DNA from 4 places in the Pseudarthrobacter sp. AG30 genome. Region 2 is predicted to be linked to each of the others. Evidence: riboswitches for the same ligand, from Rfam matches in the RefSeq annotation. Region 2 holds a riboswitch; each other region holds the start of a gene.
The links. Region 2 has a riboswitch for S-adenosylmethionine ahead of DC347_RS07655 (homoserine O-acetyltransferase). Riboswitches for the same ligand answer to the same signal wherever they lie in the genome.

Region 1: another riboswitch for S-adenosylmethionine. It lies ahead of DC347_RS13820 (cobalamin-independent methionine synthase II family protein); the one in region 2 lies ahead of DC347_RS07655 (homoserine O-acetyltransferase).
Region 3: another riboswitch for S-adenosylmethionine. It lies ahead of DC347_RS08745 (aminotransferase class V-fold PLP-dependent enzyme); the one in region 2 lies ahead of DC347_RS07655 (homoserine O-acetyltransferase).
Region 4: another riboswitch for S-adenosylmethionine. It lies ahead of DC347_RS11380 (DUF1737 domain-containing protein); the one in region 2 lies ahead of DC347_RS07655 (homoserine O-acetyltransferase).

What each region holds. Positions count from the first base shown of each region.
Region 1 is NZ_QEHL01000016.1:63,945-70,947, forward strand. It holds gene DC347_RS13795 (HAD-IIA family hydrolase) at 1-682, opposite strand, end outside; gene DC347_RS13800 (TrmH family RNA methyltransferase) at 741-1,397, shown strand; gene fbaA (class II fructose-bisphosphate aldolase) at 1,520-2,539, shown strand; gene DC347_RS13810 (DUF3151 domain-containing protein) at 2,540-2,959, shown strand; gene DC347_RS13815 (uracil-DNA glycosylase) at 3,042-3,674, opposite strand; gene DC347_RS13820 (cobalamin-independent methionine synthase II family protein) at 3,886-5,094, opposite strand; SAM riboswitch class I at 5,107-5,211, opposite strand; gene DC347_RS13825 (M14 family zinc carboxypeptidase) at 5,433-6,488, shown strand; gene DC347_RS13830 (adenylosuccinate synthase) at 6,718-7,003, shown strand, end outside.
Region 2 is NZ_QEHL01000006.1:164,616-171,618, forward strand. It holds gene DC347_RS07625 (DMT family transporter) at 1-501, opposite strand, end outside; gene DC347_RS07630 (RNA-binding S4 domain-containing protein) at 534-767, shown strand; gene DC347_RS07635 (alpha/beta hydrolase) at 799-1,449, opposite strand; gene DC347_RS07640 (SGNH/GDSL hydrolase family protein) at 1,527-2,396, shown strand; gene DC347_RS07645 (hypothetical protein) at 2,446-3,036, shown strand; gene DC347_RS07650 (alcohol dehydrogenase catalytic domain-containing protein) at 3,057-4,193, opposite strand; gene DC347_RS07655 (homoserine O-acetyltransferase) at 4,314-5,429, opposite strand; SAM riboswitch class IV at 5,442-5,557, opposite strand; gene DC347_RS07660 (bifunctional o-acetylhomoserine/o-acetylserine sulfhydrylase) at 5,657-6,982, opposite strand.
Region 3 is NZ_QEHL01000008.1:207,659-214,661, forward strand. It holds gene DC347_RS08725 (DoxX family protein) at 234-782, shown strand; gene aroA (3-phosphoshikimate 1-carboxyvinyltransferase) at 789-2,177, shown strand; gene rsgA (ribosome small subunit-dependent GTPase A) at 2,161-3,276, shown strand; gene hisN (histidinol-phosphatase) at 3,321-4,145, shown strand; SAM riboswitch class IV at 4,287-4,400, shown strand; gene DC347_RS08745 (aminotransferase class V-fold PLP-dependent enzyme) at 4,438-5,856, shown strand; gene DC347_RS08750 (class I SAM-dependent methyltransferase) at 5,949-6,707, shown strand; gene DC347_RS08755 (metal-dependent transcriptional regulator) at 6,780-7,003, shown strand, end outside.
Region 4 is NZ_QEHL01000012.1:140,242-147,244, forward strand. It holds gene DC347_RS11360 (UDP-N-acetylglucosamine 1-carboxyvinyltransferase) at 1-481, shown strand, start outside; gene DC347_RS11365 (glutamate--cysteine ligase) at 549-1,775, shown strand; gene DC347_RS11370 (O-succinylhomoserine sulfhydrylase) at 1,780-2,988, opposite strand; gene DC347_RS11375 (rhodanese-like domain-containing protein) at 2,989-3,399, opposite strand; gene DC347_RS11380 (DUF1737 domain-containing protein) at 3,396-3,659, opposite strand; SAM riboswitch class IV at 3,673-3,787, opposite strand; gene opgC (OpgC domain-containing protein) at 3,964-6,432, shown strand; gene DC347_RS11390 (hypothetical protein) at 6,553-6,807, opposite strand.

The sequences.
Region 1 (7,003 bases), on a different contig from region 2:
TCATGGCGGTGGTTTCGGAGTGCGCGTCGATCTGGTTCATGGCAGAACGGAACATCATGGGGTTCGGCTTGCCCACAATGTACGGCTCGCGGCCGGTGGCCTTGGTGATCAGGGCGGCAATGGCGCCGGTAGCGGGCATGGGGCCGTCCTTGGACGGGCCGGTGGCATCCGGGTTGGTGGCGATGAACCGCGCCCCGCCCAGGATCAGCCGGATGGCCATGGTGATGGCCTCGAAGGAGTACGTCCGCGTCTCGCCGAGCACTACGAAGTCCGGATCCTGGTCGGTGAGGATGAAGCCCGCCTCGTGCAGCGCCGTCGTCAGACCCGCCTCGCCGATGGTGTAGGCGCGATTTCCGGATTCCGAGCCGCGCACCTGGTCCTTCAGGAACTGGGCCGTGGCCAGCGCCGAGGTCCAGATATTTTCCTCCGGGATCTCCAAACCGGAGGAGCGCAGGCGGGCAGCGAGGTCGCGCGGGGTGAAGATCGAATTGTTGGTCAGCACCAGGAACCGCTTGGATGTATCCACCCAGCGCTGGATCAACTCGGCAGCGCCCGGAATAGGCTGGTTCTCGTGGACCAGGACGCCGTCCATGTCCGTCAGCCAGCATTCAATTTCCTGGCCGTTGCGGTAAACCGCGGGGTTTCCTGCTGCCTGGACTTCTTCTGCCACGTCTACCTCCACCGGTGATGAATGCTCCAGTGGTCCAGTCTAGTGTTGAAGGGTGAATCAAACGCCCGGGATGACCGACGAACCCAACCACGAGCCCGGGGACGCCGAACCCGCCAAGGCCGAGGTCGGCGTCGGGCCCTGGGAAGGCGAATGGCCGGAAGGCGACCACTGGGACCCTGACCTCCTTGCGGACGGGGACCGGCGCAACGTGCTGGACAAGTACCGCTACTGGAAACACGAGGCGATTGTTGCGGAGCTGGACTCGCGGCGGCACAACTTCCACGTGGCCATCGAAAACTGGCAGCACGACCTCAACATCGGCACGGTGGTGCGCACCGCCAACGCCTTCCTCGCCAAAGAGGTCCACATCATCGGCCGACGGCGGTGGAACCGGCGCGGTGCCATGGTCACCGACCGCTACCAGCACGTACGCCACCACCCCACCGTGGCGGATTTCGTCCAGTGGGCGAACGGGGAGGGGCTCGCCATCATCGGGATCGACATCTTCCCGGACTCCGTCCCGCTGGAGACCTACGAGCTGCCCCGGGACTGCGTGCTGGTGTTCGGACAGGAAGGCCCGGGCTTGACGCCGGAGGTCCACGAGGCAGCCGTCGCCACCCTGTCCATCGAGCAGTTTGGCTCCACCCGGTCCATTAACGCCGCCTCCGCAGCCGCCATCGCCATGCACGCCTGGGTCCGCAGGCACGTCTTCGGCCAGCAGGTCTGAGTATTACCAACCCGTGACCCGAAACACCCGGCCTGCCCGGGAATGGCTAGGATGGTGCCTAGCCGTAAGCGGTCTACTTGAGGGTCATCCACCCACAGACGAAACTCAGCAGAGGAGCCAGCATGCCCATTGCAACCCCAGAGATCTACGCCGAGATGATCGACCGCGCGAAGGCGGGCGGATTCGCCTTCCCCGCCGTCAACGTCACGTCCTCGCAGACGCTGAACGCGGCACTGCGAGGCTTCGCGGAGGCGGAGTCCGACGGCATCGTGCAGGTCTCCACCGGCGGCGCCGCCTACTGGTCCGGCGCGTCCACCAAGGACATGGTTGCCGGCTCCCTGGGTTTCGCAGCCTTCGCCCGCGAAGTTGCCAAGAACTACAACGTCAACATCGCCCTGCACACGGACCACTGCCCCAAGGACAAGCTGGACGGCTTTGTCCTGCCGCTGCTTGAGGCTTCCGAGGCCGAGGTCAAGGCCGGCCGCAACCCGCTCTTCAACTCCCACATGTGGGACGGCTCCGCCGAAACCCTGCAGGAAAACCTGCGCATTGCCCGCGACCTGCTCCAGCGCACGGCTGCCGCAAAGATGATCCTCGAGGTGGAGATCGGCACGGTCGGCGGCGAGGAAGACGGCGTCGAAAACGCCATCAATGACAAGCTTTACACCACGGTCGAGGACGCCCTGGCCACCATCGACGCCCTGGGCGCCGGCGAAAACGGCCGCTACATCACCGCACTGACCTTCGGCAACGTCCACGGCGTGTACAAGCCCGGCGGCGTCAAGCTGCGCCCGGAGATCCTCAAGGACATCCAGGCCCAGGTGGGCGCGAAGATCGGCAAGGACAACCCGTTCGACCTCGTGTTCCACGGCGGCTCCGGATCCTCGGACCAGGAAATCGCCGACGCCGTCTCCTACGGGGTTATCAAGATGAACATCGACACCGACACCCAGTACGCCTACACCCGCCCGGTGGCCGACCACATGTTCAAGAACTACGACGGCGTCCTGAAGGTCGACGGCGAAGTGGGCAACAAGAAGACCTACGACCCCCGCGTCTGGGGCGCTTCCGCCGAAGCCGGCCTGGCGGCCCGCGTGGTGGAAGCCACCAAGCAGCTCGGTTCGGCCGGAAAGACGTTCTAGATGTCGGATGAGTTCCGCAAGAACCTGATGGGACCTGAGCCCACGCTCCTGCCTGCCGAGACCGAGGTCAATGCGCAGCTGGAAGCCGGGCACGAGGCCCTGGACCTGGTGGAAAAGCACCCCACGTCCTCACTGTTGTGGGCGATCCTGGCTGAGGAAGCGTGGACCGAGGGCCGGACCATCGACTCCTACGCGTACGCCCGAGTGGGCTACCACCGCGGACTGGACGCGCTGCGCCGCAACGGTTGGCGCGGCGTCGGGCCCATCCCGTGGGAGCACGAGCCGAACCGCGGGTTCCTCCGTGCGCTTTACTCGCTGGGCAGGGCTTCGTCGGCTATTGGGGAAGCGGACGAGCCGGAGCGGATCGAGAAGTTCCTGAACGACTCCGATCCCGCGGCGAAGGCAGCCATCGAGGGCTAGATACGACTAATTACGACGACGGCAGGTCACCTTCCCAGCGAAGGTGACCTGCCGTCGTCGGTGGTTGAGCCGCGTCGAAACCCTAGGCCTGGTGGGCGATGCCGGTGCGTGCCATGGCATCGGCGTACGCCGTGTGCATGTCCGCGAGGAACTCCTCCTGGCGGGCCGGTGAACCGGCGAAGGCGCGGCCACTCAGGGAGCGGACCTTGTAGGTCTTGAGGCCGCGGCGCCACAGCAGCGGGACTTCGGTCTTCAGCAGCAGGTTGGCCAGGCGGTTTGCCTCCGTGCCGTGCGCCACGATCACGGAGGCGCGGGGGACCAGGGCGAGGAACTTCAGCAGCGGCTTCAAACCTGCCTGCACCTGGTCCGGGGTGAATTTTCCGTTGGCCTCCCCCGGGACGTGCCACGGGTGGACGTTCCAGGGCATCACGAATTCCGGGCGCAGGCCCAGCTTCCACTGGATGCCCAGCATGCGGGTCGCGGCGTCCTGGTCACCGGCAGTGATGAAACCGGACTGGTCCATCTCGCCAATATTGGAGTACAGGCTGATGATGCGGCATTCCTCAACATCGTGCATGGGGTCCACGTAGGGCACCACGGTTCCGGGCTTCGCTTCCTGCAGGGAATCGCACAGCTCGTTGACAGCGGCAACGCTGGGCTCGTAACGGCGGCTCATGAGCTGTTCGTGGAATGTTTCGGGGGCCAGTGCGGTCATGAAGGGCTGGTTCTCCTGCGGGGATTGATGTTGCGTCCACCGCCGAAAATGGGCGCACGGTGGCGCAGCTCATCAACGGTGGTTAGTTGGGGTGGGCCGATTCCGGGTCGGCCTTTGCCAGTTTACCAAGCCCGGAGAAACGAAACGCCGGTCCAGCGCACCTCATTCATGGCGCAGTGGACCGGCGGTCATTCCCGGAAGGGGCGGATAACTACCAGAGGCGCCCGGTGGCGCGGCGGGCGCCCTCGCCAAGAGCCTCCAGCTTGGCGAATGCGATCTGCGGATGCACCCGGCCGCCCAGGCCGCAGTCGGTGGACGCGATGACGTTCTCGCGTCCCACCAGCTTGGCGAAGCGGACAATCCGGTCCGCCACCAGGTCCGGGTGCTCCACCACATTGGTGGCGTGGGAGACGACGCCGGGGATGATCACTTTGCCCTCAGGAAGGGCGGTGTCCTCCCAGACACGCCATTCGTGCTCGTGGCGGACATTGGCCGCCTCGAAGGAGTACGCGCCGGCGTTGACCTGCAGCACTGAGCCGATGATGTCGGCGAATGGGATGTCCGTAGTGTGCGGACCATGCCAGGAGCCCCAGCAAACGTGCAGCCGGACCTGTTCCTGCGGAAGGTCCCGCAAGGCCCAGTTGGTGGCCTCGACGCGCAGCTGGATGAACTTCAGGTAGTCCTCCAGGGACGGCTCAGGGTTGATCTGGTCCCAGCTCTCGGCCAGGGACGGATCGTCGAGCTGGACCGTCAGGCCGGCGTCGATGATGGCTTTGTATTCCTCGCGCATCGCATCGGCGCATGCGTAGACGAGTTCCTCATCGTTCTTGTAGTACTCATTGGCGACGCGGGCGCAGGAACCGGGGGAGAGGGACGCCACGAACCCCTCGCTGAGGCCTGCCGCGGCGAGCCCGGTCTTCAGGTTCTTGATGTCCGAGGCCACCAGGTCATGGCCGGTATATGTCAGGGGCCCGGCGATCTTGGGTTGGGACACGCTCTTCCGGTGCGCCAGGATCCCGGAGGAGGGATCGTTGTACGCCTCGTTGAACGCCTGCCGGTCCCGCCGGTCGGGGAAGGACGTCAGGACAACGTTTCCGGGCGAGGACCGCCGGACTTCGGCTTCGGCCCACCGGTCCACGGTGGTCGGCTCCAGGCCGCCGAGCCGGGCGAAGGAGTAGTTCCACCAGGCCCCGTAGTCCACGGAGTTGGACATCGTATGCCCGTACTCGCCGTCGTTGGGGATATCGATGCCCAGGTCCTTCTGGCGCTGGACCACGCCCACAACGGAGTCTTCCAGGAGCTCCAGGAACGCCGGGGTGATCCCGTCGGATTCCTTTGCGGTGTTGGCTGCGATGAGTTCATCGGTGCGAGGCAGAGACCCGGCGTGGGTGGCGCGAATATGGTCGGTGTTGAGGGGCATGCTGGAATCTTCCTTCCATCGGTCCTGGCAGTAGCACCTTCGGCCGGCAGCTTTCCTGCCGGACCGTGGTTGCTGCGGCGTCATTGAGCCAGGTCTCTCAGCCGCTCCGGATGGTCCACTCTTACCTAAATCCATGAACCGCCTGTGGGCAAATGCGGTTCAGAATACGGCGGATCGGTGTTGGGCGGTGGCGCTCCCCGGCAATAGCCCAACCCGTTCCCAGGTTTTGTCCAGTCTATTGACAGCTTTCGTCAAGCTTGGTTGGCTGTTTGTCACGGGCCGTAATGGGGAACATGGCGGCTGAACGCACCCGATGCACTCGAAAGAGGTAACGCACTGTGACGAAATCTTTGAGGACCCTTGCCGTATCCGGCGCGCTGGCGCTGGCCGTCTTCGCCGGGTCCGGCCCGGTGGCCCACGCAGTTGGCGAAGGCCCGAACTACGGCGGCAACGGCCAGATCACCACCAGCAAGCTGGCTACGTACAGTCAGATGGTCTCCTTCCTGAAGGACCAGGACGCCAAGCAACCGGCCATGGAGCTGGAAGTGATCGGCCAGACGGTCAAGGGCCGCGATATCCACCTGGTCAAATACATCTCTGACCCGGCCAAGCCCACCATCCTCTACCTGACCCAGCAGCATGGCAACGAACAGCTCACCACCGAGGGCGCCATGGAGTTCATCAAGCACCTGGGCACGGGCAAGTCGTCCGGCATCCTGGACGGCGTCAATATCCTGATCGTGCCCATGCTCAATGCCGACGGCGCCATGGGGGACGTAAACTTCCCGCTGGACAACTACCTCGCCAAAGGCGACCGCCACCTGACGCGTTACAACGCGGAGGGCGTGGACCTGAACCGGGACCACGTGGCCAAGGTCCAGCCGGAGACCCAGGCGCTGCACAGCAACGTGATGCGCAAGTACCGCGTCGATTACATGATCGACCTGCACCACCAGGGCACCCGCGCTGAACGCGACGGCAAGCTGGTGTCCGGGTCAATCCTGTACCCCACCACCCCGAACGCCGATCCCGCCGTCGTCGAGAAATCCAAGCGGCTCGGCGCCGTGGTCTTCAACAACGTGGACTCCACCGGCTGGGGCCACCTGGGCAAGTACCAGGGCGGCAGTGCGGAGACTATCAGCCGCAACGGCATCTCCGTGGAATACGGAATTGCCACCCTGCTTTTCGAGATGCGCGGCATGTCCGACCACTACCTGGACGGCTACGCGCTGGGGCAGCGGAGCAACGGCTACCTGATCAAGCAGACGGTCACCACCCTGACCTCCACCGCCGCGGCGATCGCGGACGGTTCCATTGCCGACGCCGACACCTCCTTCTGGGACACTCTCGCCGAACAGACGTCCCGGCCGGCCGGGGAAGCCGAGGACGAGTAAGAGACCAGGCCCGCCGCAGTCCCTTGCGGGGCCGCGGCGGGCCCATCGAGTGGACAAAGTGCCTGATCCGCTAAACTTGGGTGGTAAGAGCCCCGGAACTCTTGCATCGCTGAGCCGCCCCGCGGTCCGGCGACGGCCGGTCTGTTCGGGGCATTCTCATGAACGGCGCTGCGCAGGTCCGCTCCCCGCGGCCGGACCCGGGCAGCCCGAACGAATGGGGGAGGATCCCATGCCAGCAATTGTGATCGTAGGAGCCCAGTGGGGCGACGAAGGAAAAGGCAAGGCCACCGACCTTCTGGGCGGCCGTGTTGACTACGTCGTCAAGCCCAACGGCGGGAACAACGCCGGGCACACCGTCGTCGTAGGCGGTGAAAAGTACGAACTCAAACTGCTGCCCGCAGGCATTCTCAGCCCCAACGCGGTGCCCATCATCGGCAATGGCTGCGTGGTGAACCTCGAAGCCCTTTTCCAGGAGATCGACGGACTCCAGGCCCGCGGCGCCGATACCTCGCGGC
Region 2 (7,003 bases):
GGCGCCTCCCCCGCTGAACCGCGGCGACACTGCCCAGGCGACGGCGGCGATGGTCAGGACGCAACCGATGATGCGGATTCCCGTGACGGACTTCTTCCCGGCCGGGCCGATCCCCAGCCGGTCCACCAGCAGCCCGCTCACGGTCTGTCCCGTGACGGTGGCGACGGTGAAGAGGGCCACCCCGAGGAGGCCCACGGTAAAGGACTGGGCGAAGACGAACAGCGCGCCGATGGCGCCGGCCAGCACGTAGATGCGGGGAAAAGCCCGGGTACGGACGGCCGGGAGGATGGCCGCCAGCCCGGCCCGGCCCCGCGGCAGGACCAGCGAGATCAGGATCATCACCAGCAGGCCGGTGCTGAAACTGACCACGGCAGCGGCGATTCCGTCGTTGAGGCGGGCGCCGAGGGCCCCGTTGATGCGGCCTTGGACGGGGATGGCCAGGCCGGCGCCCACCGCCAGGGGCAGGCCTGCGAGGACGGGCAGGCGTGGAGGGGAGGTCATTGGATCTACCTTAGTTCAGGCATTATTGCTGTATGAGCAACCCCATTGACGACGTCCCCATCCGCGACAGCATGATCCGGCTGGGCCAGCTGTTGAAGCTTGCCAACCTCGTGGAGGACGGCGTGGAGGCAACGGAGCTCATCAAGAACGGGCTGGTGAAAGTCAACGGCGAAATCGACGACCGCCGCGGCCGCCAGCTGCACCACGGCGACACCGTCACCGTGAACGGGCACACCGTGAAGGTGGTCGCGCCGGAGGCGGGCTGACCGCCACGGCCGCGGCGCCGTCGTCGGACGCCTACTTATTGAGCACCTCGTGGGTGAGGAACTCCCCCACGTGGCCGATCTCCTGCTGGTTGATGCCGTGCCACATGCCCGTGTAGAGCACCTTGGTGAGCTTGACGTGCTTGCGCACCCACCCCATGGTGAACTCGATCTTGTCCTGGGTGATCACCGGGTCCTGCTGGTCCCGGCCCCAGAACATGGGGATGGTTCCGTCCAGTTCGGCATCCTTGAAGGTGGGGTCGCCCGCGGCGTCCACCACGAAGCCCGAGAGCCCGACGACGGCAGCGAAGTCCGTGGGACGCTGCCGCAGGAGGGTGGTGGCCATGGCCATGCCCATGGAGAAGCCCAGCAGGGAGACGGAGGGGTGGCCTTCCCTGATGGTGTCGATCCATTCCTGGACGTAGGCCGACGCCGCCTTGACCCGGTCCAGGGAGTAGTCGATGGACGCCGTCAGCGGGAACCAGGTGAAGCCCGGGCCCATGGCGATCGGCGCTCGGACGGATGCCACCGCAAAGTCCCCCGGAAGCATCCCGGCAAGGCTGAACAGGTCCTGTTCGTTGGCGCCGTAGCCATGGAGCAGCACCAGCAGCGGTTTGCCGGCACGCTGGTCTTCGGGGTGGGACCACAGGACAACGGGAGCGGGAAATACTTCGGCGTCAGTCATGGTTTCCATTCTTACAGTTACCCGAAAGTAACAACCTACGTTGGCGTAGCCATTGAAGCGGAAGGCAGGATAGGACAGTGACTGACGCAAGTGCCATCCAGACCCCGTCCGTGCACCCCGGTTCCCACCCCTGGAGCCGGTACGTGGCGATGGGCGATTCCTTTACCGAGGGCATCGGCGACCCCGAGCCCGCAAGCCCCGGAGGCCACCGCGGCTGGGCCGACCGGGTGGCCGAAGAACTGGGCCGCACCAAGCCGGACTTCGCCTACGCCAACCTCGCCGTCAGGGGCCGGCTCCTGCAGCAGATCGTGGACCAGCAGCTGGCCCCGGCCCTGGCCCTGAAGCCGGACCTGGTCACCTTGTCAGCAGGCGGCAACGACCTCATCCGCCCGGGCGGCGACCCCGACGCACTGGCCGAAAAGCTCGATTCCGTGGTCCAGATCCTGTCCATGGGCGGCGCCACCGTGGTCCTGTTCAACGGTCCGGACACAGGCTCCTCGGTCCTGGGCAGGATCCGGAGCAAGGTGGCCATTTATAACGAGAACCTGCGGACTGTCGCGGCCCGGCACGACGCCGTCATCGCCGACATGTGGTCCCTCCGGCAACTGAGCGATCCGCAGATGTGGGACCAGGACAGGCTGCACTTCTCCCCGTTGGGGCACCACACCATCGCGGCCATGGTGCTGGATTCTCTTAACGTTGAACATTCGCTGGAACCCCTCCAGCCCAAGGATCTGCCGCCCCGGACCTGGCGCGAGGCAAGGACCGGGGACTTGGTGTGGGCGCGCGAATACTTCGTGCCCTGGGTCCTGCGCCGGCTCCGGCACCAGTCCTCCGGTGACGGCGTCACGGCGAAACGGCCGACGCCGGGTCCCGTCTTTGGCCCGGGCGTTCCGTTGGGGTCCGGCGAGGGTCCGCTGGGAACCTCGGAACCCAGCCGCCGGTAGGACCGCACGGGGTTACGCTGGAGGGACAACCTTTGAGAGGCGCGGCACCGTGAGCAGCTTGTTTTTGTGGATCATCATCCTGTCCTTCGTTGTCCCCATGGCCATGCGGATGTACCGGCGGTCCATGGCACGGCGGGACCGGGACCAAGGCTTGCCGGGCCAGTACCCTGGCCAGTTTCCGGGACAGTACGGGCCGGGCGGGTTCCCCGGGTCCGGCCAGTTTCCCGGGTCCGCGGGGCCGCAGAGCAACCAGCCCCGCGACGGCTACACCCAGCAGGACTACTACTCCGGCGGCTTCCGCCAGCCCACCCCGGCCGGTGAATCACAGCCACAGCCCTACCAGTACGGGCAGCCCCCCATGCCGGACCCCCGCTACGGCGCGCCCCAGGAACCGCCGTTCCAGCAGTTCCCGGGCCAGCAGGGTCTGGGCCAGCAGGGTCTGGGCCAGCAGTTCCCCGGCCAGCAGCAGGGTACCGGCCACACGCCGGCCGGCCCGCCTCCAGGCCCGGCCGTTCCCCCGCCGGGAGCGCCCCAGGGATTCCGTGCCCGGAAGCTCGCAGAACTGGACCAGCAGTACAGCAACGGCGAAATGTCCATGGAGGACTACATGAAGCGCCGCAGCGACATCATGAACGGCTGAGCCCCAGCCGCCGCCACGCCTCAAGCCCGGAAGAGCCGCCTGACCACCTGCCCGGACGCCAGCGCATCCAGGCCTTCATTGACGTCCGCCAGCGGCCGGGTATCGGTGTGCAGCAGTTCCACCGGAAGCCTGCCTTCCCGCCAGTAGCCCAGGTACGCCGGGATGTCTCGGCGGGGAACCGCGTCGCCCATGTAGGAGCCGAGGAGCCGTTTGCCCGCGCCTGCGAACTGCAGTGCCGGAACGGACAGTTCAGCAGACGGATGGGGCAGTCCCACCGAGACAACCGCGCCGCCCCGCGTCACCAGATCAAGGCACGTTGCGATCACGCCGGCCAAGCCGACTGCTTCGACGGCCACATCCACCCCGTCACCGGCAGCCTCGGCCACAAGACGGGCCGCATCCGCAGGCGTTCCCACCGCCGTGGCACCGGCCTCCAGGGCCAAGGGGTGCTTGCCCGGATTCGGATCGATGGCAATCACTCCGGCGGCCCCGGCGAGGCGGGCCGCCATGACGGCCGATAAGCCTACTGCGCCGATGCCGAAGACAGCCACGGACTGTCCCGGACTGACGCCTGCCGTATTGAGCACGGCCCCCATTCCGGTGAGCACGGCGCAACCAAACATCGCCGCGACGGTGTCCGGGACGTCGTCGTCAATCACCACCACCGACTCCCGCGCCACCACGGCGTAATCCGCAAACGCCGAGACGCCCAAATGGTGGTTGATGCGCTCCCCCGCCGGCGTGCGCAGCAAGGCCGGCCCATGCAGCAGGTCACCGGAGCCGTTGACCTCCGCAGCGCGGTGGCAAAGCGCGGGCCTCCCGGCCCGGCAGGCCCGGCAATGGCCGCAACTGGGCACGAAAACGAGCACCACGTGGTCTCCCACGGACACATCGGCTACCCCGTCGCCCACGGACACCACCCGTCCCACCGCTTCGTGGCCCAATGCCATCGGAAGCGGCCGGACCCTGGAGCCGTCCACCACGGACAGGTCCGAATGGCACAGGCTCGAATAGGTGATGGCAACCCCAAGCTCACCGGCGCGCGGCTGTGCTTGGTCCAGCTCCTGAACGACCAACGGTTTCGCGTCAGCGTAGGTGGGGTTTCCCGATGCCTGTCCGGCGGCGGGAACGGTCGAATACAGGACGGCGGCTTTCATGACACGATCATGCCGTACTTCCACCCCGGGCCTGCCGCACTGTGGCACCGCGGCGTCCACCGGCAGCGTGCACCGGAAGCACCGCAGGGCAGCAGCCGGCCGCTGCCGGGACGGGCGCAGCTAGGCCAGGAACGTCGTCCGGAGCTGGTTCCCCAGCTGTCCGATCTCGGTCAGGAAGCCGTCATGGCCTATCGGTGCCGAGATCATATGCACGTCAACCTCACCCGGCAGGGCCTGGGCCAATTCGCGGGACTGGGACGGGAAGTAGAGCCGGTCGGAGTCCACGGCGGCAACGAAGAACCGGGCGGTGGCGGAGGCCAGGGTCTCGGCCAGCGGCCCGCGGCCACGGCAGACATCGTGGCTCATCAATGCCTCGGTGAGGGCGATATAGCTGTTGGCGTCGAACCGGCGGACGAGCTTCCTGCCCTGGTGGTCCAGATAGCTTTCCACCTGGTAGCGTCCGCGGTTTGCCAGCAGTCCGCCGTGCAGGGGCGACTCGGGGGCCTGGGGTTCCCGGCCGAAGCGCCCTTCCAGTTCCGCGGCGGACCGGTACGTGATGTGGGCGATCCGCCGTGCCAGGGCCAGTCCGTCTTCCGGACACGGTCCGCCGTAGTAGTCGCCGCCGTTGAAGTTCGGATCCTGGCGGATGGCCAGGGTCTGGGCCTGGGCGAAAGCGATCTGTTCAGCCGTGCTGGCAGCGCCGACCGAGATGACGGCGCAGCGCTGCACCCGGTCAGGGTAGGTCACCGCCCACTCCAGGGCGCGGGCACCCCCCATGGAACCGCCAAGGACGGCGTACCAGCTCCCGATGCCCAGCTGGTCCGCCAGCCGGGCCTCGGCAACAGTGCTGTCCCGCAGGGTGACCAGGGGGAAGCGTGAGCCCCAGGGTGCTCCGTCGGGGGCGGCCGACGACGGGCCCGTGGACCCGTAGCAGCCGCCCACAATGTTGACGGACACCACGAAGAACCTGTCCGTATCGACGGGCGCCCCAGGACCGGCCAGCTGTTCCCACCAGCCCTCTTCGTCGGTGTCGCCCCGGGTCACGTGGGTGCTGCCCGTCAGGGCGTGCTCGATCAGGATGGCGTTGCTGCCGTCCGCGTTCAGCGTGCCCCAGGTCTCGTACGCCAGGGTGACATCCGGCAGGTAGCCGCCGCCCTCGAGCTCGAGTCCTCCGATGGAGGCGTAGCGGACAACTCCGTGTTCGGGAATGGTGGTACGGGCGACGGTAACCGTCATGGCAAGACCTCTTCTACGCGCTTGCCTGCCGTCATTTGACCGGCAGGCCAGGTCTTCACCCGGGGCACCCCACCGCGGAAGGAGGGTTGCCGGCCAGCAAGCCGGGGCTGTCACTGGCACTCATGACCTGGTTCGAGTGTACGAAACACCCCCCGGTCCAGGCCAAGAGTGTGACTGGTTGTGACTTCCCGGCGCTGCCGGCCGGCAGCGCCCCGGCGTGCCGGCGGTCAGGCGTCGGCGCCGCCCTTGGCCGCGCGGAAACCGGCCTCCAGGTCGGCCAGGATGTCGTCGATGTGCTCCAAGCCAACCGACAAGCGGACCAGCCCCGGATTGACGCCGGCCACCACCTGCTGCTCGGGCGAGAGCTGGCTGTGGGTGGTCGACGCCGGGTGGATGACAAGCGAACGGACGTCGCCGATGTTGGCCACGTGCGAGTGCAGTTCCAGGGCGTCGACGAAGCGCTTGCCCGCCTCCGCGCCCCCGGCCAGGTTGAAAGCGACGACGGCGCCGGTCCCCTTGGGCCCGTACTTGCGGCCCCGTTCGTACCAGGGGCTGGACGGCAGCCCCGCGTAGGCGACCGATTCGACGTCGTCCCTTCCCTCCAGCCAGCGCGCCACCTCCGTGGCGTTGGAAACGTGCCGTTCCACCCGCAGGCTCAGCGTTTCCAGGCCCTGCGAAATCAGGAAGGCGTTGAAGGGCGAAACCGCCGAGCCAAGGTCGCGCAGCAACTGGACACGGGCTTTGAGGATGTAGGAAAGGTTGGCGCCCAGTGCGCCGCCCTCGCCAAGGTCCCGGGCGTAGACCAGCCCGTTGTAGGTGGGATCCGGGGTGTTGAAACCGGGGAACCGGCCGGGGTCCTTGCCGAAATCGAACTTGCCGGAGTCGACGATGACGCCGGCAATCGCCGAGCCATGACCGCCCAGGTACTTGGTGGCGGAGTGGATCACGATGTCCGCACCCCACTCCAGCGGCCGGATCAGGTAGGGCGTGGACAGGGTGTTGTCCACGATCAGGGGAACGCCGGCGTCGTGGGCCACCTGGGAGATGCCTTCGATGTCCAAGACGTCCTGGCGCGGGTTGGATACCACCTCGCCAAAGAACAGTTTGGTGTTGGGCTGAACGGCATTCCGCCACTGATCCAGGTTGTCCGGATCTTCCACGAAGGTGACCGTGATGCCGAACTTCTTCAGGGTGTGGGCGAACAGGTTGTAGGTGCCGCCGTACAGGCTGGGGCTGGCCACGATGTGGTCCCCGGCCTCGGCGATATTCAGGACGGCGAAGGTTTCCGCGGCCTGCCCCGAGCTCAGCAGCAAAGCGGCCAGGCCACCTTCGAGGCTGGCGATCCGCTGCTCCACCGCGTCCTGGGTGGGGTTGCCGATGCGGGTGTAGATCGGCGCCAGTTCGGCCAGCGCAAAACGGTTGGCTGCGCTCTCGGCGCTCGGGAACACGAAGGACGTGGTCTGGTAGATGGGAAGGGCGCGGGCCCCGGTGGCGCTGTCAGGCTCCTGGCCTGCATGGATCTGGCGGGTTTCGAAGGACCATCCGTTGGACATCTCAGTCTCCTATGACATGGG
Region 3 (7,003 bases), on a different contig from region 2:
TACTCCAAGGGATCGGCAGCCAGTGCTTCCACTGCCACCGGACCCGCGGGCCTCGTTCCGTCCAACACCTTCCCCAAGGGCCAACTCCGCTCTGTATCGGGTGAATGATCATCGGGCCGCATGTCGGTGACCCGTCAGCCATAACCCCTTCCCGCAGGCAAATATTCCCCAAAAGTGCAAGACTAGGACCGACTCCGCCGCGTTCCGCGGTTCGTCCATCCAGGAGGAAATCCATGTCCTTTGTCCGCACGCTCGCACGGCCCATGCTCGCCTCCAGTTTTGTCATTGCCGGACTGGATAAGCTCAAGAACTCCGACGACACTGCGCAGCAACTCTCACCCCTGCTCCGCAAGGCCGCGGCCTCGCTTCCGTTCCAGGCCAGCGAGAAGACCCTCGCGCGTGTTATCGGCGGTACCCAGGTGGGCGCCGGCGTCCTGTTCGGCCTTGGAAAGTTCTCCAGGCTCTCCGCGTCGCTGCTGACGGTGGTTTCCCTGCTCAACACGTTCGTTGAGTGGCGCAGCGCGGACATCAGCAGCAAGGAAGGGCGCGAGACCCGCCGGAACCAGCTGCTCAAGAACCTGTCCCTCAGCGGCGGTGCGCTGCTCGCCTCGGTGGACACCGCAGGAAAGCCGGGACTGGCCTGGCGCGCCGAGCACCTTGCCGCAGGTGCCCGGCGGAACGCCTCGCACCTGGCCGCCGACGCGCGCAAGACCACGAACAAGAAGCTGCACAAGGCGGACAAGGCTGTCCGCCGCGCCGTCGACCACGCCACGGGAGCCTAAGCACGAATGACCGCAGCAACTGCCGCCCGGGACGCTTCCGGAACACCTGTCCAGCACTGGGACGCCCCTTTCGCTTCCCGGCCCGTCAACGCCACCGTTACGGTGCCTGGCTCGAAGTCCCTGACCAACAGGTACCTCGTTCTGGCGGCATTGGCGGATGGGCCGTCCCGGTTGCGGGCGCCCCTGCATTCCAGGGATTCCGTGCTGATGATCGATGCGCTGCGGCAGCTTGGCGCCACGATCACGGAGGTCCCGGGCGACGGAACCTTTGGTCCCGACCTCGAAGTGGTTCCGTTGCCTGCGTCCGCGCCCGTGACGGAGGCCCGGATCGACTGCGGGCTGGCCGGTACGGTGATGCGGTTCGTTCCGCCGCTCGCTGCGCTCCGCAACGGGGTAAGCGTGTTCGACGGCGACCCGCACGCACGCAAGCGCCCCATGGGGACCATCATCGAGGCCCTCAAGGCCCTGGGTGTGGCTGTCTCAGCCGAAGACGGCAACGCCCCGTCGTCCCTCCCGTTCGCCGTGGCGGGCAAGGGCTCCGTCCGCGGCGGCCACCTGGTGATTGATGCCAGCGCTTCGTCCCAGTTTGTCTCCGCGCTCCTGCTCGTGGGGGCACGGTTCGACGACGGCCTGCATCTTGAGCACGTGGGCAAACCGGTACCAAGCTTGGACCACATCAACATGACGGTCTCGGTCCTTCGCGGCGCAGGCGTGTCCGTGGACGATTCCGTGCCCAACCACTGGGTGGTGGCGCCCGGACCGATCCGTGCCTTCGACCAGCGGATCGAACAGGACCTTTCCAACGCGGGCCCGTTCCTGGCGGCGGCCCTCGCCTCTCGGGGAACGGTCCGGATCCCCAACTGGCCGGCGGAGACCCAGCAGGTGGGCGACCTGTGGCGCAACATCCTCACCAGCATGGGTGCCACGGTCACGTTGGACAGCGGCGTCCTGACCGTCACCGGCGGTCCGGAAATCAAGGGTGGGGACTTCGCGGACACCAGCGAACTCGCCCCCACCGTCGCCGCGCTGTGCGCCTTGGCCTCGGAGCCATCCCGGCTCACCGGGATCGCGCACCTGCGAGGACACGAAACCGACAGGCTGGCTGCCCTGGTGGCAGAGATCAACCGGCTCGGCGGAGACGCCGAGGAAACTCCGGACGGACTGCTCATCCGCCCCGCCCGGCTGCACGCCGGCGTCGTGCACAGCTACGCGGACCACCGGATGGCCACGGCCGGGGCGATCCTGGGACTGGCGGTACCGGGCGTCCAGGTGGAGGATATTGCCACCACAGCCAAGACCATGCCCGACTTCCCACAGCTGTGGGCAGGCATGCTGGCCCAGGAGGGCACGTCCGCTGCCGGACCGGAAGGGCGCGGCAGTGGCGCGGAGCACTGATTCCTGGGACGAATCGGACGTCAGGATCCGCCCGAGCAAGAAAGGCTCCAGGCCACGCACCAAAGACCGCCCCAGCCACGATGACGCCGTAACCGGCCGGATCATCACGGTGGACCGTGGGCGGTACACCGCGGTGGTGGGTGAGGACTCGGACAATGAGCGGGTGGTCATCGCTGCGCGGGCCCGCGAGCTTCGCCGCAATCCCGTGGTGGCCGGCGACTTCGTCTCCCTGGTGGGGGATGTCTCCGGAGCCCCGGACACGCTGGCCCGGCTGGTGAGAATTCAGGACCGCCGCACCCTGCTTCGCCGCAGTGCCGACGATACCGACCCCGTGGAGCGCGCCGTGGTGGCCAACGCGGACCAGCTGGTCATCGTCGTGGCGGCCGCCAACCCCGAGCCCCGCACAGGCTTCATTGACCGCGCCCTGGTGGCGGCCTACGACGCCGGGATCGCGCCGATCCTGCTGGTGACCAAGGCCGACGTCAAGGATCCCGCCGAGCTCCTCTCCAATTACACGCACCTGGACTTCCCCGTCATCATCAGCAAGACCGCCGACGCACAGGCCTCCGGGATCGACGCGCGGTCCGACGACGGCCTCTCCGCCCGGCTGGACAGCGCTGCGGTGGCCGCCCTCCGCGCACACCTCGACGGCACCGTCACCGTGATGCTGGGGCATTCCGGGGTGGGCAAATCCACTATGGTGAACGCACTCACGGGCGCCGAGCGCGCCACCGGCGGCGTCAACGCCGTCACCGGGCGCGGCCGGCACACGTCGTCGTCGGCACTGGCACTTCGGCTCGCGGACGCGCCGCCCGGCAGCTGGATCATCGACACCCCGGGGATCCGGTCCTTTGGCCTGGCGCACGTGGACCCGGACAGGATCCTGCGCTCGTTCCCGGATCTCTCCCCGGGCATCGAAAACTGCGAGCGGGGCTGCAAGCACACGGCAACGGCGGTCAACTGCGGGCTGGACGAGTGGGTGGACGGCGGACACGCCGGCCCTACCGGCGCCGCCCGCCTGGCGTCCCTGCGGCGGCTGCTCGGCGCCGATCCAAGGATGGAAGCACAGGAAACGAAGGAGCTTGGCAGCGTCAACTGACGCGTTCTCCCGGCAGAAACGCCCGCAGACGGTAGTTTGGAACCATGATCCAACCCGCTTCGAGTTACAACGATGACCTGCGCCTGGCCCACGTCCTGGCCGACTCCGTGGACGACCAGACGATGAGCCGGTTCAAGGCCCTGGACCTCCACGTCGAGACCAAGCCGGACCTGACGCCGGTCACCGACGCCGACAAGGCGGCCGAGGAGGCCATCCGAGGCCAACTCTCCCGCTCCCGGCCCCGCGATGCCGTCCTGGGTGAGGAATTCGGCAGCACCGGCCACGGCTCGCGGCGCTGGATCATCGATCCCATCGACGGGACCAAGAACTTCGTCCGCGGCGTCCCGGTCTGGGCCACGCTGATCGCCCTGGTGGACGAGGGCGAGCCGGTGGTGGGCGTCGTCAGCGCTCCGGCACTGGGCAAGCGCTGGTGGGCTGCCAAAGGCATGGGCGCGTACATGGGCAGGTCCCTGGCCGCCGCCACCCGGCTTCGGGTTTCCAACGTCTCAAACCTGGCCGACGCCTCCCTCTCCTATTCCAGCCTGGGCGGCTGGAAGGAACGCGGAAACCTTGACGACTTCCTCGGCCTGACGGAAGACGTGTGGCGGACCCGGGCGTACGGAGACTTCTGGTCCTACTGCATGGTGGCGGAAGGCTCGGTGGATATCGCCTGCGAACCCGAACTGAACCTGTACGACATGGCCGCCCTGGTACCGATCGTGGTGGAGGCCGGCGGCCGCTTCACGTCCCTCGAAGGCGAGGATGGCCCGTTCGGCGGCAATGCCCTGGCCACGAACTCGATCCTGCATTCAGAGGTGCTGCACCGGCTGAACCCGGACCTCGACGACCTGCTCCAGCAGTCGCCCTAGCGGCACAATAATCGAACAATACGACGCCGGACGCCTCCTTGAGGGGGCGTCCGCGGCCGTTTCTTCGGCAGGGCGTAACAAAAGCCTTAACAATTGCCGCGGCTTTAGTCCTGCCCATTCCATGTTCTACGCTTTTATCCAGGTCACGAGTGCCAGCGCAAAACCCCGGTTTGCTGGCCGGCAACCCTCCATTCGCGGTGGGGTGCCCCGGGTGACGACCAGGCCGGTCCGGAGCGGATACGGCAAGCGCGGATTCCACTGTGCCGGAGTCCTGTATCCAAGTGAGGTCTCTGTGACAACTGCCACCGTCTCCCCCCTTTCCGCCACCGCCAACGCCGCCGCGGCGGATCCGCGACAGGCCGTCGCCGGCCGGCCCCTCGCCGCGGTCACCGGCGCCGAGATCCAGGCGCCGCTGATCTCCGGCGGCCACGTCCGCTACGCAAACCTCGACTACGGCGCCTCCGCACCGGCGCTGTCAGTGGTGTCCGCGTACCTGAACGAGATCCTCCCGTACTACGCGAGTGTCCACCGGGGCGCCGGCTACGCATCCCAGATCAGCACCTCAGTGTACGAAAACGCACGCAACATTGTCCGCGACTTCGTGGGAGGGCGCCCCGGCGATTCGGTCGTCTTCACCCGCAACACCACCGACTCCCTGAACCTGCTGGCCGGCTGCCTGCCGCTGGCGGACGGCCGCCCCGCCGGAGATGTCCTTTACCTGGACATCGAACACCACGCCAACCTCCTGCCCTGGCAGGGCGTCCCGCACCGCAGCATTGTCGCCGCGGACACCATCAGCGGCACTTTGGAGGCAGTCCGCACCGAACTTGAGCAGGGCGGGGTCAGCCTGCTGGCCGTCACCGGCGCTTCCAACGTCACCGGCGAGATCCTCCCCATCCGGGCCTTGGCCGCGCTGGCGCACCAGTACGGCGCACGGATCGTGGTGGACGCCGCCCAGCTTGCGCCGCATCGCCGGGTGGACATCAGCACGGACGACGTCGACTACCTTGCGTTCTCCGGGCACAAGCTCTACGCGCCGTTCGGCGCAGGCGTCCTGGTGGGACGTGCTGACTGGCTGGACGCCGGTGTCCCGCACCTGGCCGGGGGCGGTGCCGTCAAGGAAGCAAGGCTCGACGGCGTCAGCTGGGCCACCGGCCCGGCCCGCCATGAGGGGGGATCGCCCAACGTCCTGGGAGCCGCCACGCTGGCCCGCGCCACCCAGGTGATCGCGGAACTGGACCAGGAACGCTGGCACGCCCACGAGTCCGCCATCCGCTCCTTCCTGGTGGAGGGCCTCCAGGGCATCGACGGCGTCACCGTCCACCAGATCTTCAAGGACACCAATCCGGAAACGGACACCATCGGCGTGGTCAATTTCTCGGTTGCAGGCTACGACGCCGGGCTGGTGGCCGCCTACCTCTCGGCGGAGCACGGCGTGGGCCTGCGGGACGGACGCTTCTGCGCCCACCCGCTGCTGAAACGCCTGGGCCTGCCCAACGGATCACTCCGGGCGAGCTTCGGCGTCGGATCCCGGCTGGAGGATGCCGAACGCCTTCTTGCCGGCATCCGCGCACTGCGCAGCAACGGACTGGGCTGGGACTACGTGGTTGACGCAGGCCGTTGGGTGCCCGCCAACGACTCCCGCACCTACCCGCACTGGGCACCCAACACCCCGGGCACGGCCGGCGCGGCCCCCTGTATCGACGACTAGGGCTCCTCCCGCTCCTGCTCCCCCACCACATGTCCAAAGGGGGTGCGGTAAATTCGAGGGGCATCAACAGTCGGAATTGAAGGAGTCCACGCGTGGTTCGGGGTGGCCCCAAGCTTGATCACGGGCGCCGGCGGGAACTTGGCGGCAGTTTCCGCGACGGCGGACGGCACTACCAGCGCGTCAGGCCGGGCTACCCCGTGGAATCAGCCCGGTGGCTGGTCCCGGCGCAGGCCCGTGACGCACTCGATGTCGGGGCCGGTACCGGGAAGTTTACGGCCCTGCTGCTGGAGCTTGGCCTGGAGGTAACCGCCGTCGACCCTTCCACGGACATGCTCGCCCAACTCGCGGCACACTGCCCTGCTGCCACGGCCGTGGCGGGGACCGCGGAGGCGACGGGGCTGGCCGAAGCCTCCTTCGACGTCGTCACCGTGGCGCAGGCCTGGCACTGGTGCGACGCGCTGCCGGCGAGCACCGAACTTGCCCGCGTCCTGCGCCCGCACGGAACGCTCGGACTCATCTGGAACCAACTGGATACCTCGGTGCCGTGGGTGCACAGGCTCTCCAGGATCATGCACGCCGGCGATGTGTACCGCCCGGGCCACAAGCCGGTGGTGGGGCCCGAATTCACCGGGCTCGAAGGGCATGTCACGCACTGGCAGGACAAGGTGACCACCACGGGCCTGATGGAACTCACCAAGTCCCGGAGCTATTACCTGCGCGCCGGCGAGGCAACCAGGGCCAAGGTCCTGGCGAACCTGGACTGGTACCTCCACGACCATCTGGCCTACCCGCCCGACCAGGAACTCGATCTTCCCTACCTCACCTTGGCGTGGCGCGCCGTGAAGGCGTAACGGGATGGGTTTGCCCGACGCCGCAGGCCCCGCGGACCCGGCCACGGCAGGGAACCCGGTAGGCTTGAGCCTGTGAAGACCAGCGCGCCATCCTCCTCCATCGAGGACTACGTCAAGGTCATCTATTCATTCACTGAATGGCAGGACAAGCCCATCACGTCCTCCCAACTGGCGCAGCGGCTCGGGGTTGCGAACTCGTCAGTATCGGAGATGGTCCGCAAGCTCAAGGACCAGGGCCTGGTGGACCACAAACCGTACAGCGCCGTGACCCTGACCGAGGCGGGACTGCGGCTCGC
Region 4 (7,003 bases), on a different contig from region 2:
GCTCGAAATCTCCGGCGAATACATGGCCCGCAACGGGCGCACCCGGCTGGTGGACGTGACCACCAAACCGTCGGAGCTGCGCGCGCCCGAGGACAAGATCCACCCCATGCCGTTCCCCGGGCTGAACATCGACAACCTGCCTTTCTTTGCCGTGATCGCCGCGAACGCCCACGGGCAGACCATGATCCACGACTGGGTGTACGAAAACCGTGCCATCTACCTGACAGAGCTGAACCGGCTCGGTGCACAGGTGCAGCTGCTGGACCCGCACCGGATCTACGTCAACGGACCCACCAAGTGGCGTGCCGCGGAGGTGGGCTGCCCGCCGGCGCTCCGCCCCGCTGCCTGCCTGCTGCTGGCCATGCTCGCCGCACGGGGCGTCTCCGAGCTGCGCAACATCTACGTGATCGAACGCGGCTACGAGGACCTGGCGGAACGCCTCAACACCATCGGCGCCAAGGTGGAGTACTTCCAGGACTAGGCGTTCATGCTTCGTCATGATCAGCAGCTGCGCCCGGAATTTCCTGGCCCTGACGCAGAATGTTCGTATGCGTACTTTCGGCGTCGAGGAAGAACTCCTGATTGTTGATCCGGAGTCCGGGGAGCCGCTTGCCCTGGCGGACGCCCTCCTCGCCGGACACCGTGTCGCTGCGGACGATCTCCCGGTGGACCCGGACCTCCACCACTCCGGGAAGCAGGCGGATCACGACGACGAGATGGGCCTCAGTGCCGAGCTGAAGCTTGAGCAGATCGAGACGCAGACAAAGCCCTGCCTGGAGTCCGGGGCCCTGCTCGAGCAGATCAGGGCCGGCCGCGCCATGGCCAATCAGGCGGCCGCCAAGAACGGAGCCAGGGTGGCTGCGCTGGCCACGTCTCCGCTGGCATCCGCCAGCCACACCACGCCGGACCCTCGCTACGCCAGGATGCTGGAGCGCTTTGGCCTCACGGCGCAGGAACAGCTGACCTGCGGTTTCCACGTGCACACCTACATCGAATCGCCGGAAGAGGGCGTGGCGGTCCTGGACCGGATCCGCGACAAGCTGGCGGTGCTGACGGCGTTGAGCGCCAACTCGCCGTACTGGAACGGCGTCCCCACCGGGTTCGAAAGCTACCGTACCCAGGCCTGGAACCGGTGGCCGACGTCCGGCCCGGCCGCGATCTACGGGACGTACCCCGCCTACCGGAGGGTGGTCACCCGGCTGCTGGACACCGGCGTGATGCTCGATGAAGGGATGCTGTATTTCGACGCGCGGCTCTCCCGGAACCACCCGACGGTTGAGGTGCGGGTGGCGGACGTCTGCCTCCGCGCCGAGGATGCAGCCTTGATCGCCGTGCTGGTCCGCGCCCTGGTGGAATCGGCCGGCAGGGAATGGCGCGAGGGGGTGGACCCGGCCCCCGTGCCCACTGTCCTGCTGCGGATGGCCTCCTGGCAGGCCAGCAGTTCGGGACTCGGCGGCGAGCTCCTGGACTTTGGGAACTTCCGCCCGGCCCCGGCCGCGGACGTAGCCCGTTCCCTGGTGGATTACCTGGCGCCTGTCCTCCAGGAACAGGGCGAACTGGCCATGGCCCGCCAGGGCGTGGAGCACATCATCGCCCGCGGGACAGGGGCCGCCGAGCAGCGCCGGGCCCGCGACAGGGCGCTGGCCGGACCGCCTCCCGAGGATATGGGCTTCGGTGCAGTGGTCCGGCACGCCGTAGACGCCACCATGCGCGGCGCCCTGGATCTTTCCGGCGTGGAAGACACCCCGGAACTGCTGCGGGTCCGCCAGGCCTGACGCCTTAGATCTGCTTCAGGGCCTGTTCCAGGTCGCGGATGAGGTCGTCCGCGTCCTCGAGCCCCACGGAGAGCCGGACCACGCCGTCACTCAAGCCAATGGCGGCCCGCCCCTCCGGCCCCATGGCGCGGTGCGTGGTGGTGGCGGGGTGGGTGATCAGGGATTTCGAATCGCCCAGGTTGTTGGAGATGTCGATGATCCGCAGCCCGTCCAACAGGGCGAAGGCCGCCTCCTTGCCGGAGCGCCCGCCCGAGGGCGCCAGCTCAAGGGTGAGGACCGTGCCGCCGGCGCTCATCTGCTTCGCCGCCAGCTCATACTGCGGGTGCGATGTCAGCAGCGGGTACTTCACCCAGCTCACTGCAGGCTGCTCCTCGAGCCATTCAGCGAGCCGCAGGGCGGTGGCCGAGGAGTGCCGGACGCGCAGGCTCATGGTTTCCAGGCCCTTGGTCAGGACCCAGGCGTTGAACGCCGAAAGCGCCGGACCTGTGTGGCGCATCAGCTGCTTCACCGGGCCGTCGATGAACTCCTTGGTGCCCAGGATGGCACCGCCCAGGACCCGGCCCTGCCCGTCGATGTGCTTGGTGCCGGAGTACACGATGACGTCCGCGCCCAGGTCCCCGCAGCGCTGCAGCAGGGGAGTGGCGAAGACATTGTCCGCAACTACCGTGGCGCCGGCGGCATGGGCAAGTTCGCTCACCGCGGCGATGTCCACGATTTCCTGCATCGGGTTGGACGGGGATTCGAAGAAGACGGCGGTGGTGGGCTTGGACAGGGCCTCGCGCCACTGGTCCAGGTCCGGGCCATCGACGAAGACCGTTTCCACTCCCCACCGCGGCAGGATCTCGTTCAGGATCACGAAGCATGACCCGAACAGTGAGCGGGCGGCCACCACGCGGTCACCGGCTGCAAGGAGCGCGCCCAGGGCCGTGAACACCGCGGACATGCCCGACGCCGTCGCGAAGCAGGCCTCGGTGCCTTCCAGCAGCCTGAGCCGTTCCTGGAAGGTGGCCACGGACGGGTTGCCGTAGCGCGAGTACACAAAGCGCTCGTCCTCGCCGGTGAAGGCGCGTTCGGCCGCGGCCGCGGATTCGTAGACGAACCCGGAATTCAGGAAGACGGCCTCTGAGGTTTCCTGGAAGTTGGTGCGGTCCAGCCCGCCGCGGACAGCCTGGGTGTCGGGGCTCCAGCCGGGGGCATCTTGATTGAAAGTCACTTAGTTCTTTCCGAGGTTGGTGGGCAGGCCGCGGTTCTTCCAGCCGTTGACGGTCCGTTCGCCGTAGCGGTCAGGTTCCCCCTCGAAGCCCTCCAGGACGTTGTAGGAAGTGAAGCCGGCCTGGGTGGCCGCCACGGCCGCGGCGATGGATCGCTGGCCCGAACGGCAAAGGAACACGAGCTCAGCGCCCGGGTCCTCAGGCGCCTGCTCCTTGAGGTCCTTCACGAAATCGGGGTTGGGGATGCCGCCGGGGAAGGTCCACTGGATGAAGAGCGGATCGTTGTCCGTTGCCTTGGTATCCGGAATGCCAATGTGGGCCCATTCGCCCTCGGTGCGGACGTCCACCAGGATGGCGCCCTGCTCCAGCTTGGCCCACGCTTCCTGCGGCGTCAGGTCTCCCGCGTAGCTCATGCGTGGCCCTCGCCGTCGAACTCGCCTTCCAGGTCGTCAACAGCCGTGGCCACCGCGGCGTCAGCCGACGCGATGGCGGCCGGGAGGACAACGGCCTGGGCCACGATGACGCTGCTGCCGTTGAAAGTGGCCGCCGGGCTGCCGTGCAGGACGTAACCGTCCGCAAGCGCAGCCGAGATCCGCTCACAAAAGGAGCGGTCGTCCGGGCCCGTAATCAGGCGGTAGGACAATTTTTCGTCAGGGGCGGGTGCGTCAGACACGACGGATCTCCTTCTTTCACGCTTGCAGCTCGAATCGGTCGATATGCCAAGTATTCACCTGAGGCACCCCGCCGCGAGAGGAGGGTTGCCGACCGGCCAGTCAGGGCTTAACACCGGTACTCATTACTCCCCAAAAACGTAACACCTGCGCCGCCAAGCCGCACGGCCGCCGTCGTCATGTTCCGTAATTGAGAGCCCGCGACCACCGCGTCACGGGAACGCGGCAAGGCGGCCGGGCCGATAAAGTTTCTACCGGGGGCGCCGCCCTGCCGTCACAGTGGGAGTACCGGGGGGTCTTGCCAGCATGCGAGCAGCAACATCGCACCACCAGGCCGGCCGTCGTCGTGCCCGTCACCGTTCCCCCGGGGCGTTCCTGGCCGCCGCCGTCGTCGTGCTCCTGGCGCTGCTGGCGCCCGCCGGTGCTGCGCAGGCGGCCTCCGCGGAACCGGACCAAGGCAAGCCGTGGCTGGGTGCCGTCCTTGAATGGGGCGAGGATACCGCCGCTGGATTCTCCGACCGGCTGGGTGCGAGCCCGGCCGTGTTTGGCCACGACATCGGCCTGCCGTTCCGCGACTCGGACCGGAACAACATCGAGGGGTTCCTGCAGCAGGCCTCGGCCAAGGGCGCCCACGCCATGCTCACCGTGAAGCCCACGGTGCCGCTGGACCAGATCGGCGCCTCCGAAGCGGAAGCCTTCGCCGGCAAGGTCCGCGACCTGGCCTCCGGGTTCAAGGGCCGGCTGTTGATCCGGTTTGCGCCGGACATGAACTCGAGCTGGGTGGCCTGGGGGCAGCAGCCGGCCGCCTACCGGGAGGCCTTCAAGGCGGTCGCGGCAGCGGTCAAAAAGGACGACGGCGGCCGGGCCGCCATGGTCTGGGCGCCGTACCTGGGCAAGGACTACCCCTTTGACCGGAGCAGGAATGCCCCGCAGCCTGGAAGTGACGGCTTCGCCCTCCTGGACACCAACGGCGACGGCGCCTGGAACGGCTCCGACGCCGCCTACGCCCCCTACTATCCGGGGGACGACGCCGTGGACTGGGTGGGCCTGACTGCCTACCATGACGACACTGCCGGCGCCGCTGCCGTTAACACCGTGCCGCGTGCCGGTGAACTCCAGGAGATGCTGACCGGCGCGGGCAGCGAGAACTTCTACAGTGCCTACGCGGAGGTCCGCAGGAAGCCGCTACTGCTCCAGACGTCGGCGTTCTACAGCCCTGCCGCGGGCGGACCGCCGGAGGCGGATATCAAGACGGCCTGGTGGGACCAGGTGGTGGGTACCGCCACCTCGCCGGCTTTCGCCAGGACGGCGGCGGTGGTGTGGGACGAGCGCACCAGCACCAGGGATACCGGCGTGGCCAGCATCGACTGGCTGCTCACCGGAAATCCCGCCATCGCCAAAGCTGCGCTGGACCGGCTGAAGTCCTCTGCCGTGGTCACCGGGCCGGTCACCGATGTGGCCGCGGACGGATCGTATGTCCGGGCCAACACCCTGTCCGGGGCTGCGGTCTGGACCGTGGCCGTGGCGATGGCCATCCTCCTGGCGGCGCTGTGGCAGATTCCCCGCCGGGTCAACGCCGCCACCGCATGGAGCTACCAGGAGCCGGGAAACAGGGACTCGCGCGTGGATCTGCTGCGCGGGATGGCCATTGTCTTCGTGGTGGTCAACCACCTGGGCCTGGTCTCGCTGTTCCAGCTGCTCACCCAGGAGGCCGTGGGCTTCGTATCGGGTGCCGAACTCTTCGTGCTGTTCTCCGGCCTGGTGGTGGGCATGGTCTACGGGCCGAAGGCCAGGGAAGACTTCGGCAAGGTTGTGGACCTCACCTCCCGCCGGGCGGGGAAGCTCTATGTGACCGCGCTGTCGGTGCTGATCGGCGTCTTCCTCATCGCGCAGCTTCCGTTCTTCCACACCGAGGCCTTGACCACGTTCGTGGACCAGGGGACCGGCGGGGCCGGGCATAACGGTGCCGGCCGGACGTACGACCTCTACGCCGGGATGTCGTCGCTGTTCCAGTTCCCGGTGCCGCCCCAGGTCCTGCCGGCCATCCTGCTGTTGCAGTTCGGGCCCTGGCAGTTCAACGTGATGGGCCTGTACGTGGTGCTGCTCCTGGCCAGCCCCTTGATCCTGGCCCTGTTGAACCGCGGAAAGGCCGTATGGGTCCTGGTGGTATCGCTGGCGGTGTACGCCGTGGGGGCCGGAACCAGGTTCCGGATTTTGCCGTCGCAGTTCGAGGACTCTTTTCCGCTGCTGGTGTGGCAGGTGCTGTTCGTGCTGGGGCTCGTGGTGGGATACCACCGGCGCAGCATTATCGCGTGGTTGTCGGCCCATGCCTGGGTGGTGGCCGCCTGTACGGTGGCTGCAGTCGCCCTGGCCTTCCTATCCTGGGGCAACCCCTACTTGGCCAACAACTACGACGTCCGGCTGGCGCTGATGCCGGACGCCACCTACCGGGCCATGTATGACGCCCTCTTTGGCCGGACCTACCTGGCTCCGGGCCGCCTGCTCAACGTCGTCTTGCTGGTGGTGGCGGCGTATGCGTTCCTCAGCGCCTACTGGAAACCGGTTGAGCGGGCGCTGGGCTGGTTCCTGATCCCGCTGGGCCGCGCAACGCTCTATGTCTTCATCATGCACGTGGTGCTGATCGCCGTCGTGGCCAACATCCCCGCCCTCCAGCAGGAGAGTATCTTCCTCAACACCGTGGCGTACGCCGTGGTGCTGGGCCTGCTGTGGGTGATGGTCCGCACCAGGTTCCTGTTCCGGATCATTCCCACCTAGGCCCCATCTTCCACCGGGGAACCATGGCCCGGGCATGAAAAATGCTGCGGCACGGTGGGTGCCACAGCATTTCGATCACGTGCCAGGTAAGGACTGGGAATCCCTTGGAGGGTATGTGTCCTAGACCAGCTCGGGATACGAGGACACGATGTAGTCGGCGGCAGCCGGACCTTTCATGCGCAGGCCCTTGCGGCTGCCCGGCAACCGCGTCTTCATCGCTGACCAGAAGGTCGTCTCCGTACCCGGCAGGTGCTGGTTGATGAAGCACCAGCTCATGTACAGGCCGTAGAAGCGGTCGCGTTCCAGGGTGGACTCGGAGGTCTGGTCGAAGTAGGTGGCGTCTTGGAGAAAGAGATCAAACTGGGAATGTGCCATGAGGGCGTCCCTTCGCTAAGTGCGTGGCGCCGCCGTTCGGCTACAGCAGCGAACCTCGATGCCCTGCACTGGTGGCAATCGGGTCCATAGATTAATCCTGTGAAAGAAACCGGGATCATGAGCGCCGTCAACGCCTGTCTACACTGTAGACTTTACCCGTAGACTACATATGAGGCAACCCTCTCGAATGATCTCG